2 linked regions of the Rubrivirga marina genome follow. The protein of the gene in region 2 interacts with the protein of the main gene of each other region in a pairwise test. Links are inferred from orthologs where the notes say so. Each region holds a gene or a part of one and is shown on either strand. Other genes may lie near its edges.

Region 1 (3,919 bases), 2.2 Mb from region 2 along the record:
CCGCTCGATCTCACGCACAGCCGCGTCCACGCGGTCGCGGAGATGGCTCAGCGACCGCCACTCGGGCCGAGGGTCGGGACGACCCGGCTCGGCCTCGGACGGGGCGGTGGGCTCCATGCGGGCAGGCGGTAGGAGGTCAAGATAGACACGAACCGTTCCGGGGGATCCCCCATCCGCCGGCTATGCACTTGTTGATCAGGCCGTAACGGCCGCTAGGACCGGAGCGTGGCACCGTGCTGACTCTCCAGCGCCTTCACGATCCGCCGCACACGGCCGTCGACCTCCTGGTCGCGGAGCGTCTTGTCGGCCCCGAAGCGGAGCGCGACGGCGAGGCTTTTCTGGCCCCCCGCCACGCCCTCGCCGCGGTACACGTCGAACACGCGGACGTCCTGGAGGAGCGGCTTGCCGGACTGGCGGATCGTGTCGAGGAGCGGCCCGGCCGCCTGCGCCTCGGGGATCATGAGGGCGAGGTCGCGCTCGACCGTCGGGAAGCGCGAGATGGGTTGGTAGCGCGCCGGCTCGTCGCGGTCGGCGAGGCGCGCGAGCGCGTCCCAGTCGAGCTCGGCGACGAAGAGGGGCTCCTGGAGCTCGGCCGCGTCGCCGACCCCGTCTGCGAGGCGGCCGAGGCTGCCGAGGCGGACGTCGCCGAGGTGGAGGTCGAGGGCGTAGGCCGTGAGGCCCTCCGGCGCCGGCCGCGGCGTCTCCGTCACCCCGTCGATGCCGAGGTCGGCGAGGACGTCCGTCACGACGCCTTTGAGATCGTAGACATCGGCGGCGCGGGCGGGGCCGTTCCAGGTCGCCGGCGTCTCGCCGCTCATCCCGAGCACGAGCGACGTGTGCTCGTGGTAGCCCTCGACGAGGTCCGTCGCGGCGTGGGACTGGCGGTAGACGTGGCCGGCCTCGAACAGGCGGAGGGCGCCAGCGCCGCGCGCCTGGTTGTAGCTCGCGACGGCCACGAGGCCGGGCAGCAGCGACGGCCGCATGGCCGCCATCTCCTGCGAGATCGGGTTGAGCGTCTCGACCGGGCCGCCCTCGCGGCCCGTCCACGCGGCGTCGGCGAAGGCCTCGGCGGTGGGCTTCGGGACCAGCGAGTTGGTGTACAGCTCGCGGAAGCCGAGCGCGGCGAGCCGCCGCCGCACGCGGGCCAGCAGCCGGGCCGACGGCGTGTCCGAGGCGGGCACGAGCGGGACCGGCGTCGAGGCCGGCGTGGGCAGGTGGTCGTAGCCCCACAGCCGCGCGACCTCCTCGATCACGTCGACCTCGCGCTCCACGTCGGGGCGGAACGGCGGGATCGTGACGCGAAGGCCGGCGTCGGCGGCCTCCCTGGCCGCGGCCTCGACGCCCTCCTCGCGCATGGCCGCCTCGGCGAACGCGTCGAGGCGGCCGGCCTCGGCGTCGCTCACCTCGAACCCGATGGCTCCAAGGAGCCGGACGATCTCGTCCTCGGGGACCTCCACGCCGAGCACCGCCGCCACGCGCGACGGGCGGAGCGTGACGGTCCGCGCCTCGTACGGGGTCGGGTGCTCGTCGATCAGGCCGGGCACGACGGTTCCGCCGGCGACCTCCGCCAGCAGTTGGGCCGCGCGGGCGGCGGCGCGCGCCTGGCCCGTCGGGTCGACGCCGCGTTCGAAGCGGTAGCTCGCGTCGGTCTGCAGCCCGAGCGCCTTCGACGTTTTGCGGATGCGCGACGGGTCGAAGTAGGCGCTCTCGATCAGCACGTCGGTCGTGGATCCGCTCACCTCCGAGTTGGCCCCGCCCATCACGCCGGCGACGGCGACCGGCTTCTCGTGGTCGCAGACGAGGACGGTGCCCGCCGGCACCTTGCGCTCCTGGTCGTCGAGCGTCGTCACGACCTCGCCCGCCTCGGCGGCGCGGATGACGAGGCCGCCGCCCTCCAGAAGGTTCAGGTCGAAGGCGTGGAGCGGCTGGCCAAGCTCGTGGAGGACGTAGTTCGTCACGTCCACGACGTTGTTGATCGAGCGGACGCCGATCGCCTCCAGCCGCTCGCGCATCCAGTCCGGCGACGGCCTGACGGTGATGCCGCGCACGACCATGGCGACGAGCCGGTGGCAGCCCTCGGCGTCCTCGATCCGGATCGATGCCTGCGAGGCGGCCTCGCCGCCCGCCTCGGGGACATCCACCTTGGGTAGTGTGAGCGGCTGGTCGGTGAGCGCCGCCACGTCGCGGGCGACGCCGACGTGCGAGGTCGCGTCCGGCCGGTTCGGCGTGATGGCGATGTCGAGGACCGTGTCGCCCGGAAGCGCGTCGCGCTGCCGGAGGTAGTCGGCGAAGTCCTGCCCGACGGCCGCGTCCTCGTCGAGGACCATGATCCCATCGTGGCTGTCGCCGACGCCCAACTCGTCCTCGGCGCAGATCATCCCGTTCGAGACCTCGCCGCGGATTTTGCCCTTCTTGATCGTGACCGGCTCCAGCTGAGACGGGTCCTTCCGCGACGGCAGCATCAACTCCGTGCCGACGGTCGCGACCGGCACCTTCTGCCCGGCGGCTACGTTGGGCGCGCCGCACACGATCTGGACCGTTTGGCTGCGCCGACCTTCCGGTTCACCCGCCTCGGGCGCGGCGTCGCCGAGGTCGACGTCGCAGACGCGGAGCCGGTCGGCGTTGGGGTGCGCGCGGACGGACACGACGTGCCCAACGACGACGCCGTCGAGCGACGGCCCGCCCGTCGTGACCTCCTCGACCTCGAGGCCGGTCATCGTCAGGAGCTCCGCGAGGGCGTCGGGCGCGAGCCCGTGCTTGACGTAGTCGGAGAGCCAGTTGAGGCTGATGTTCATCGTCGAGGCGGTTTAGAACTGCTTCAGGAAGCGGACGTCGTTCTCGTAGAGGAGCCGGATGTCATCGATGCCGTGGCGGAGCATGGCCATCCGCTCGACGCCCATCCCGAAGGCGTAGCCCGTGTAGCGCTCCGAGTCCACGCCGACGTTCTCGAGCACGTTCGGGTCGACCATGCCGGAGCCGAGGATCTCCATCCAGCGCCCGCCGCCCGGGAGGCTCTCGTCGGCCCACCACACGTCGACCTCGGCGCTCGGCTCGGTGAACGGGAAGAAGGACGGGCGGAACCGCATCTTCGCCTCGCGCGCCGGCCCGTCGGAGGCGCCGAAGAGCGCCTTCGCGAACGCCGTCAGCATCGCCTTGAGGTCGGCGAACGAAACGCCCTCGTCGACGACGAGGCCCTCGACCTGGTGGAACAGGCAGTAGCTCTTGTACGAGATGGCCTCGTTCCGGAACACGCGGCCCGGCGCGATCACGCGGATCGGCGGTTTCTGGCGCTCCATCACGCGCACCTGGACCGGCGACGTGTGCGTGCGGAGGAGGACGCCGCGGCCCTCGGGCGGAGGCGGTTCGAGGAAGAACGTGTCCTGCATGTCCCGCGCCGGGTGGTCGGGCGGGAAGTTGAGCGCCGAGAAGTTGTGCCAGTCGTCCTCGATCTCCGGCCCACGCGCGACGGCGAAGCCGAACGACTGGAAGATGGCCTGGATGTCCTCCAGCGTCTGCGTCAACACGTGCAGACTCCCGCGCTCGACCGGCGCCGGGACGCGGCCGGGCAGCGTGAGGTCGAGGTCGGTCGCGCCGGCCTCGGTGTCACCGGCGAGGGCCTCGGTCGCGGCGTCGAGGCGGGCCTGGGCGGCCTGCTTCAGCGCGTTGAGCCGCTGGCCCACGGCCCGGCGCTCCTCGGGCGGGACGGTCCCGATCTTCGAGAACAGGTCCGTGATCACCCCGGCCTTCCGGCCGAGGAAGCGAACGCGGTAGGCCTCCGCCTCGTCGTCGGTGGTGAGCGGGAGCGTGTCGATCTCGGCCTGGACGGCCTCGATCTCGGCGTCGAGCGTCGTCGTCTCGGACATGGCGCGGGGGCTCATCGTGTCATCCTGAGCGAGGGGGGCGAGCCGATGGATCTCGG
Region 2 (4,429 bases):
GGGATCCCGGTGCGGCCGGCCGGTGTCGAGACCCTCTCCCCCGAGCGAACTGCGACCCATGAAAGCCATCTGGAACGGCGCCACGATCGCCGAGAGTGACGACACCGTCGTGGTGGAAGGCAACCACTACTTCCCGCCAGCGGCACTCGATCGGCAGTACCTCCGTGAGTCCGACCACACGTCGGTTTGCCCGTGGAAGGGGACGGCCGGCTACTTCGACGTGGTCGTAGACGGCGAGGTGAACCAGAAGGCGGCCTGGATCTACCGCGAGCCGAAGGACGCGGCGGCCCAGATCCGGGACCACGTGGCGTTCTGGAAGGGCGTCGACGTCACCCCGTAGGCCCGTCGTCGAAGGTCTCGCGAACGGAGTTCCCGCGAACTCCCCACCGGGGGAACCCCGGCCCGGACGGGGCCTGCGTTAGTTTGCACGCTGTCGCCTTCGGCACCGTGCGCCCGTACCGTCTCGCTTTTGTCCGCCGTCTCGTCGCCGCGACCCTCGTCGCGGCGCTGGGTGTGCCGTTGGTGCCCGCCGTGGGGGCACAGGGCGGGGCGCCGTCGCTGGCCGTCGTCATCGACGACGCAGAGGCGTTCGAGCTCGCCCTCGCTGCGGCGCACGACGCCGAGGCCGGTACCGATCCGCTCGTCGTCTTCGCCGAGGCCTACGCCGCCGCCGTCGGCGACGTGTCGGTCGAGGCGCTGGTCCACCTGCTGGGCCAGTCGTCGATGTCGGGCGTCCTCCCGCCGGCCCACGACGAGGCGTTCGTCTCGTCCAAGCTAGCCACGCCCGCCTCGACGTCCGCGGCCGCTCTGGGCGCAGCCGCCGATGTCGTCGCCCCGATCGCGGCCGTCGGTGAGATCGCCGAGGCCGCCGACCTCGCGCCGCCGCGCCCGCTGGCGCCGTCGTCGCGCCCGCGCGCGCCCTAGCGCCGCCGGCCTCACGGCCGACCCGATCCGACTTTCGCTTTTGCGCTCGTCCGAAGGGGACGAGCGTGTCTCCAGACCCAACCCGGCGTCCGTATGGGCGCCCGATCCCTATGCAAGGCAACGGCTTCAAGCTATTCGCCGTCGGCGCGCTGCTCGTCATCTCCCTGTGGCAGCTCTTCCCGACGATTCAGAACTCCCTCAACAACCGCGACCTCGCGTCCATGGACCCCGCCGAGCGCGAGGCCTACGAGGCTGAGAACGCGGACGACCTCCAGGCCACGTCGGAGGAGGCCCTCAAGCTCGGGCTCGACCTCCAGGGCGGCATGCACGTGACGCTCGAGGTCGGGACCGGCGCGCTCCTCCGCGAGCTGGCCGGCAACCGGACCGACGACACGTTCGACGCCGCGCTCACGGCGGCCAGCGAGCAGGCCGTGACCTCCGACGAGAACTTCGTCACGCTCTTCGCCAACGCCGTCGAGGCCGAGCGGCCCGGCACGCGCCTGGCCCGCTACTTCCGCAACGCCGACGCCGACATCACGGCCCGCTCCGAGAACGACGCCGTCGTGGCGTACCTCCAGGAGGAGGTCGAGGAGGCGCTCGTCCGCGCGGAGGAGATCATCCGGCAGCGGATCGACCGGTTCGGCGTGACCGAGCCGCTCATCCAGCGCCAGGGCACGTCCCGCATCGTGGTCGAGCTGCCGGGCGTCGACGACGAGGAGCGCGTCCGCGAGCTGCTGAAGGGCACGGCCCGCCTCACGTTCCACCTCACGCCGCCGACGGCCGAGGTCCAGCAGGCCGCGGCCAACCTGTTCGCCTACTACGAGGACGGCGGCGAGGACGCCGAGGCGGACCCGACGGCGACCGCCGACGCCGACACGACGGCCACGCAGGTCGCCTCGGCCGACTCGACCGCCGACAGCGACGCCGACTCGGCCGACGTCCTCGACCTCGGGGACATCACGGCCGGGGCCGACCCGTCCGAGGAGGCCGGCGGCAACCCGCTCGCGGCCGTCCTCCAGCGGATCCAGGTCGACCCGTCGTCGAACTCGCCGATCGTCGGGCAGGTCGCCGAGAGCGACACGGCCGAGGTCTCGCGGCTCCTCGCGGCGCCGGGCGCGGCCCGGCTCATCCCGCCGGGCGTCGAGTTCCTGTTCACGGCCGGCCCCGACGCCGGCGTGACGGCCGACGGCGACGGCGTCCACTACCTCGTGGCCGTCAACCAGCGCGTCGAGCTCCAGGGCGAGGTGATCACGGACGCGGGCCCGGACTTCGACCCGTACACGAACGCCCCGCAGGTCTCGATCACGATGGACGGCGTCGGCGCGAGCCGGTGGAGCCAGATCACGGGCGCCAACCGCGGCAAGCCCGTCGTCATCGTCCTCGACGACCTCGTCTACACGTTCCCGACGATCAACGAGCGGATCCCGAACGGGCGGACGCAGATCACGGGCAACTTCAGCCGCCAGGAGGTCGACGACATCGTGACCGTCCTCAAGTCGGGCGCGCTCCCGGCCCCGGTCTCGATCGTGGAGGAGCGGACGGTCGGGCCGAGCCTGGGCGAGGCCTCGATCAAGGCCGGCACGCGGGCGCTGCTCGTGGGCCTCGTGCTCGTGTGCGTGTTCATGGCCATCTACTACCGCGGCGCGGGCCTCGTGGCCAACGTGGCGCTCCTGCTGAACGTACTGTTCATCTTCGGCGTCCTCGCCAGCTTCGGCGCCACGCTGACGCTGCCGGGTATGGCCGGCATCCTCCTCACGATCGGCATGGCGGTCGACGCCAACGTGCTCATCTTCGAGCGCATCCGGGAGGAGATGGAGAGCGGCAAGACGCTCAAGGCGGCCGTCGACGGCGGCTTCTCCAAGGCCCTCTCGGCCATCGCCGACGCCAACATCACGACGTTCCTGATCGGCGTGATCCTGTTCTCGTTCGGCGTCGGGCCGATCCAGGGCTTCGCCGTGACGCTGATGGCGGGCATCCTCACGTCGCTGTTCACGGCCCTCGTCGTGACCCGCCTCATCATCGACTACCTCGTCCAGGAGCGCGGCGTCAACGTCGCCTTCGGCTGAGTCAGGGTACTGGGTGCGCGCTCGGGGTCTCACCCCGCGTCGCGCCCGCCCCGTACCTCGTACCACGTACCCTGAATCCAACACTGACATGCGCATCTTCGAAAACACCCACTTCGACTTCCTGAGCAGCTTCCGGTCGAGCTACATCATCTCGGGCATCCTGCTCCTGGTCGCCGTGGTCTCCCTCATCTACCCCGGTCTCGAGGCCGGGATCGACTTCAAGGGCGGCACCGAGTTCATCGTCGGCACCGACACCGCCATCCCCTCGACGCAGGCCGCCTCCGCCCTCGGCGACGCGACCGGCGAGATCTACGAGGTCAAGGAGTTCGGCAACCCCGAGACCCTGATCGTTCGGACGGCCGCCGGCGGCGACGCCGACGCGCTCCGGACGTCGGTCGTCAACACGCTGTCGAGCGCGTTCGCCGGCTCCAACCCGGAGATCGAGGGGACGTACTCCGTGGGGCCCCGGATCGCCTCCGACCTCAAGGAGAAGGCGATCGTGCTCGTGCTCGGCGCCCTCTTCGTGATCCTGCTCTACATCTTCGTCCGGTTCGACTGGCGCTACGCCGTGGCGGCCGTCCTGACGCTGGCTCACGACGTGATCATCGTGCTCGGGCTGTTCGCGTTGTTCCACAACCTGACCCCGTTCTCGCTCCAGATCGACCAGGTCATCATTGCGGCGCTGCTCACGATCGTCGGCTACTCGATCAACGACACGGTGGTCGTGTTCGACCGAATCCGCGAGTACGCGCTCCTCTTCAAGACGGAGCCGTACGCCGAGACGGCCAACCGCGCGATCAACACGACGCTGTCGCGGACGGTCCTCACGTCGGGCACGACGCTCCTCGCGGTGCTCATCCTGTTCCTCATCGGCGGCGAGGTCCTCAAGGGCTTCTCGCTGGCGCTCCTCGTGGGCATCGGGGTCGGGACGTACTCGTCGATCTTCGTGGCGAGCCCGATCGTCGTGGCGCTGCGTGAGAAGTACGCGCCGGCCCGGCGCGTGGTGACGGCGAGCGCGTAACCCCCGCCGCCCCACGCTTCACGGAACGGGCGGCCCCGCGGGGCCGTCGGGAGGGGCGGGCGCCCGTAGCTTGGGCGGCCCGCCCCTCTCCCTTTCATGCAGATCCAGAGCACCAGTCAGAACGGCGTCGCCGTCCTCACCCTCGACGGCGACGTCCTCGGCGGCCCCGACGGCTCGGCCCTCCACGACGCGCTCGCCGAGGCGCGCGGGGACGGACCCCTCAAGGCCGTCGTCGACCTGTCCGGCGTCCGGTTCATGAACTCGTCCGGCCTCGGCATGCTCGTCGGCGCCCTCACGTCGGCCCGCAACACGGGCGGGGACCTCCGCCTCTCCGCCGTCGCCGAGCGCGTCCTCGCCATCCTCCAGGTCACCCAGCTCGACGGCGTCTTCCAGCGCTTCGACTCCGTCGACGCCGCCG

The links. Proteins that work in one complex are often made in the same cells at the same time.
Region 1: the proteins of secD (region 2) and pheT interact in binary tests that used the Escherichia coli proteins (3 or more experiments, as listed by UniProt). The link is inferred for Rubrivirga marina from one-to-one orthologs.

Annotation. Positions count from the first base shown.
Region 1 is NZ_MQWD01000001.1:1,004,662-1,008,580, forward strand. The notes cover bases 5-3,135. They hold pheT (phenylalanine--tRNA ligase subunit beta), read right to left. Parts: upstream 2,796-3,135; coding sequence 213-2,795; downstream 5-212. Other genes in these bases: BSZ37_RS03980 (hypothetical protein), read right to left, coding at 5-117; pheS (phenylalanine--tRNA ligase subunit alpha), read right to left, coding at 2,808-3,135. In the rest of the region: more of BSZ37_RS03980, read right to left, coding at 1-4; more of pheS, read right to left, coding at 3,136-3,863.
Region 2 is NZ_MQWD01000001.1:3,195,897-3,200,325, reverse strand. Bases 551-3,512 are described here. They hold secD (protein translocase subunit SecD), read left to right. Parts: upstream 551-1,034; coding sequence 1,035-2,990; downstream 2,991-3,512. Other genes in these bases: secF (protein translocase subunit SecF), read left to right, coding at 3,079-3,512; BSZ37_RS13515 (hypothetical protein), read left to right, coding at 551-924. Also shown: BSZ37_RS13520 (DUF427 domain-containing protein), read left to right, coding at 59-340; more of BSZ37_RS13515, read left to right, coding at 448-550; more of secF, read left to right, coding at 3,513-4,011; BSZ37_RS13500 (STAS domain-containing protein), read left to right, coding at 4,108-4,429. UniProt on the Escherichia coli protein: Part of the Sec protein translocase complex. Interacts with the SecYEG preprotein conducting channel. SecDF uses the proton motive force (PMF) to complete protein translocation after the ATP-dependent function of SecA.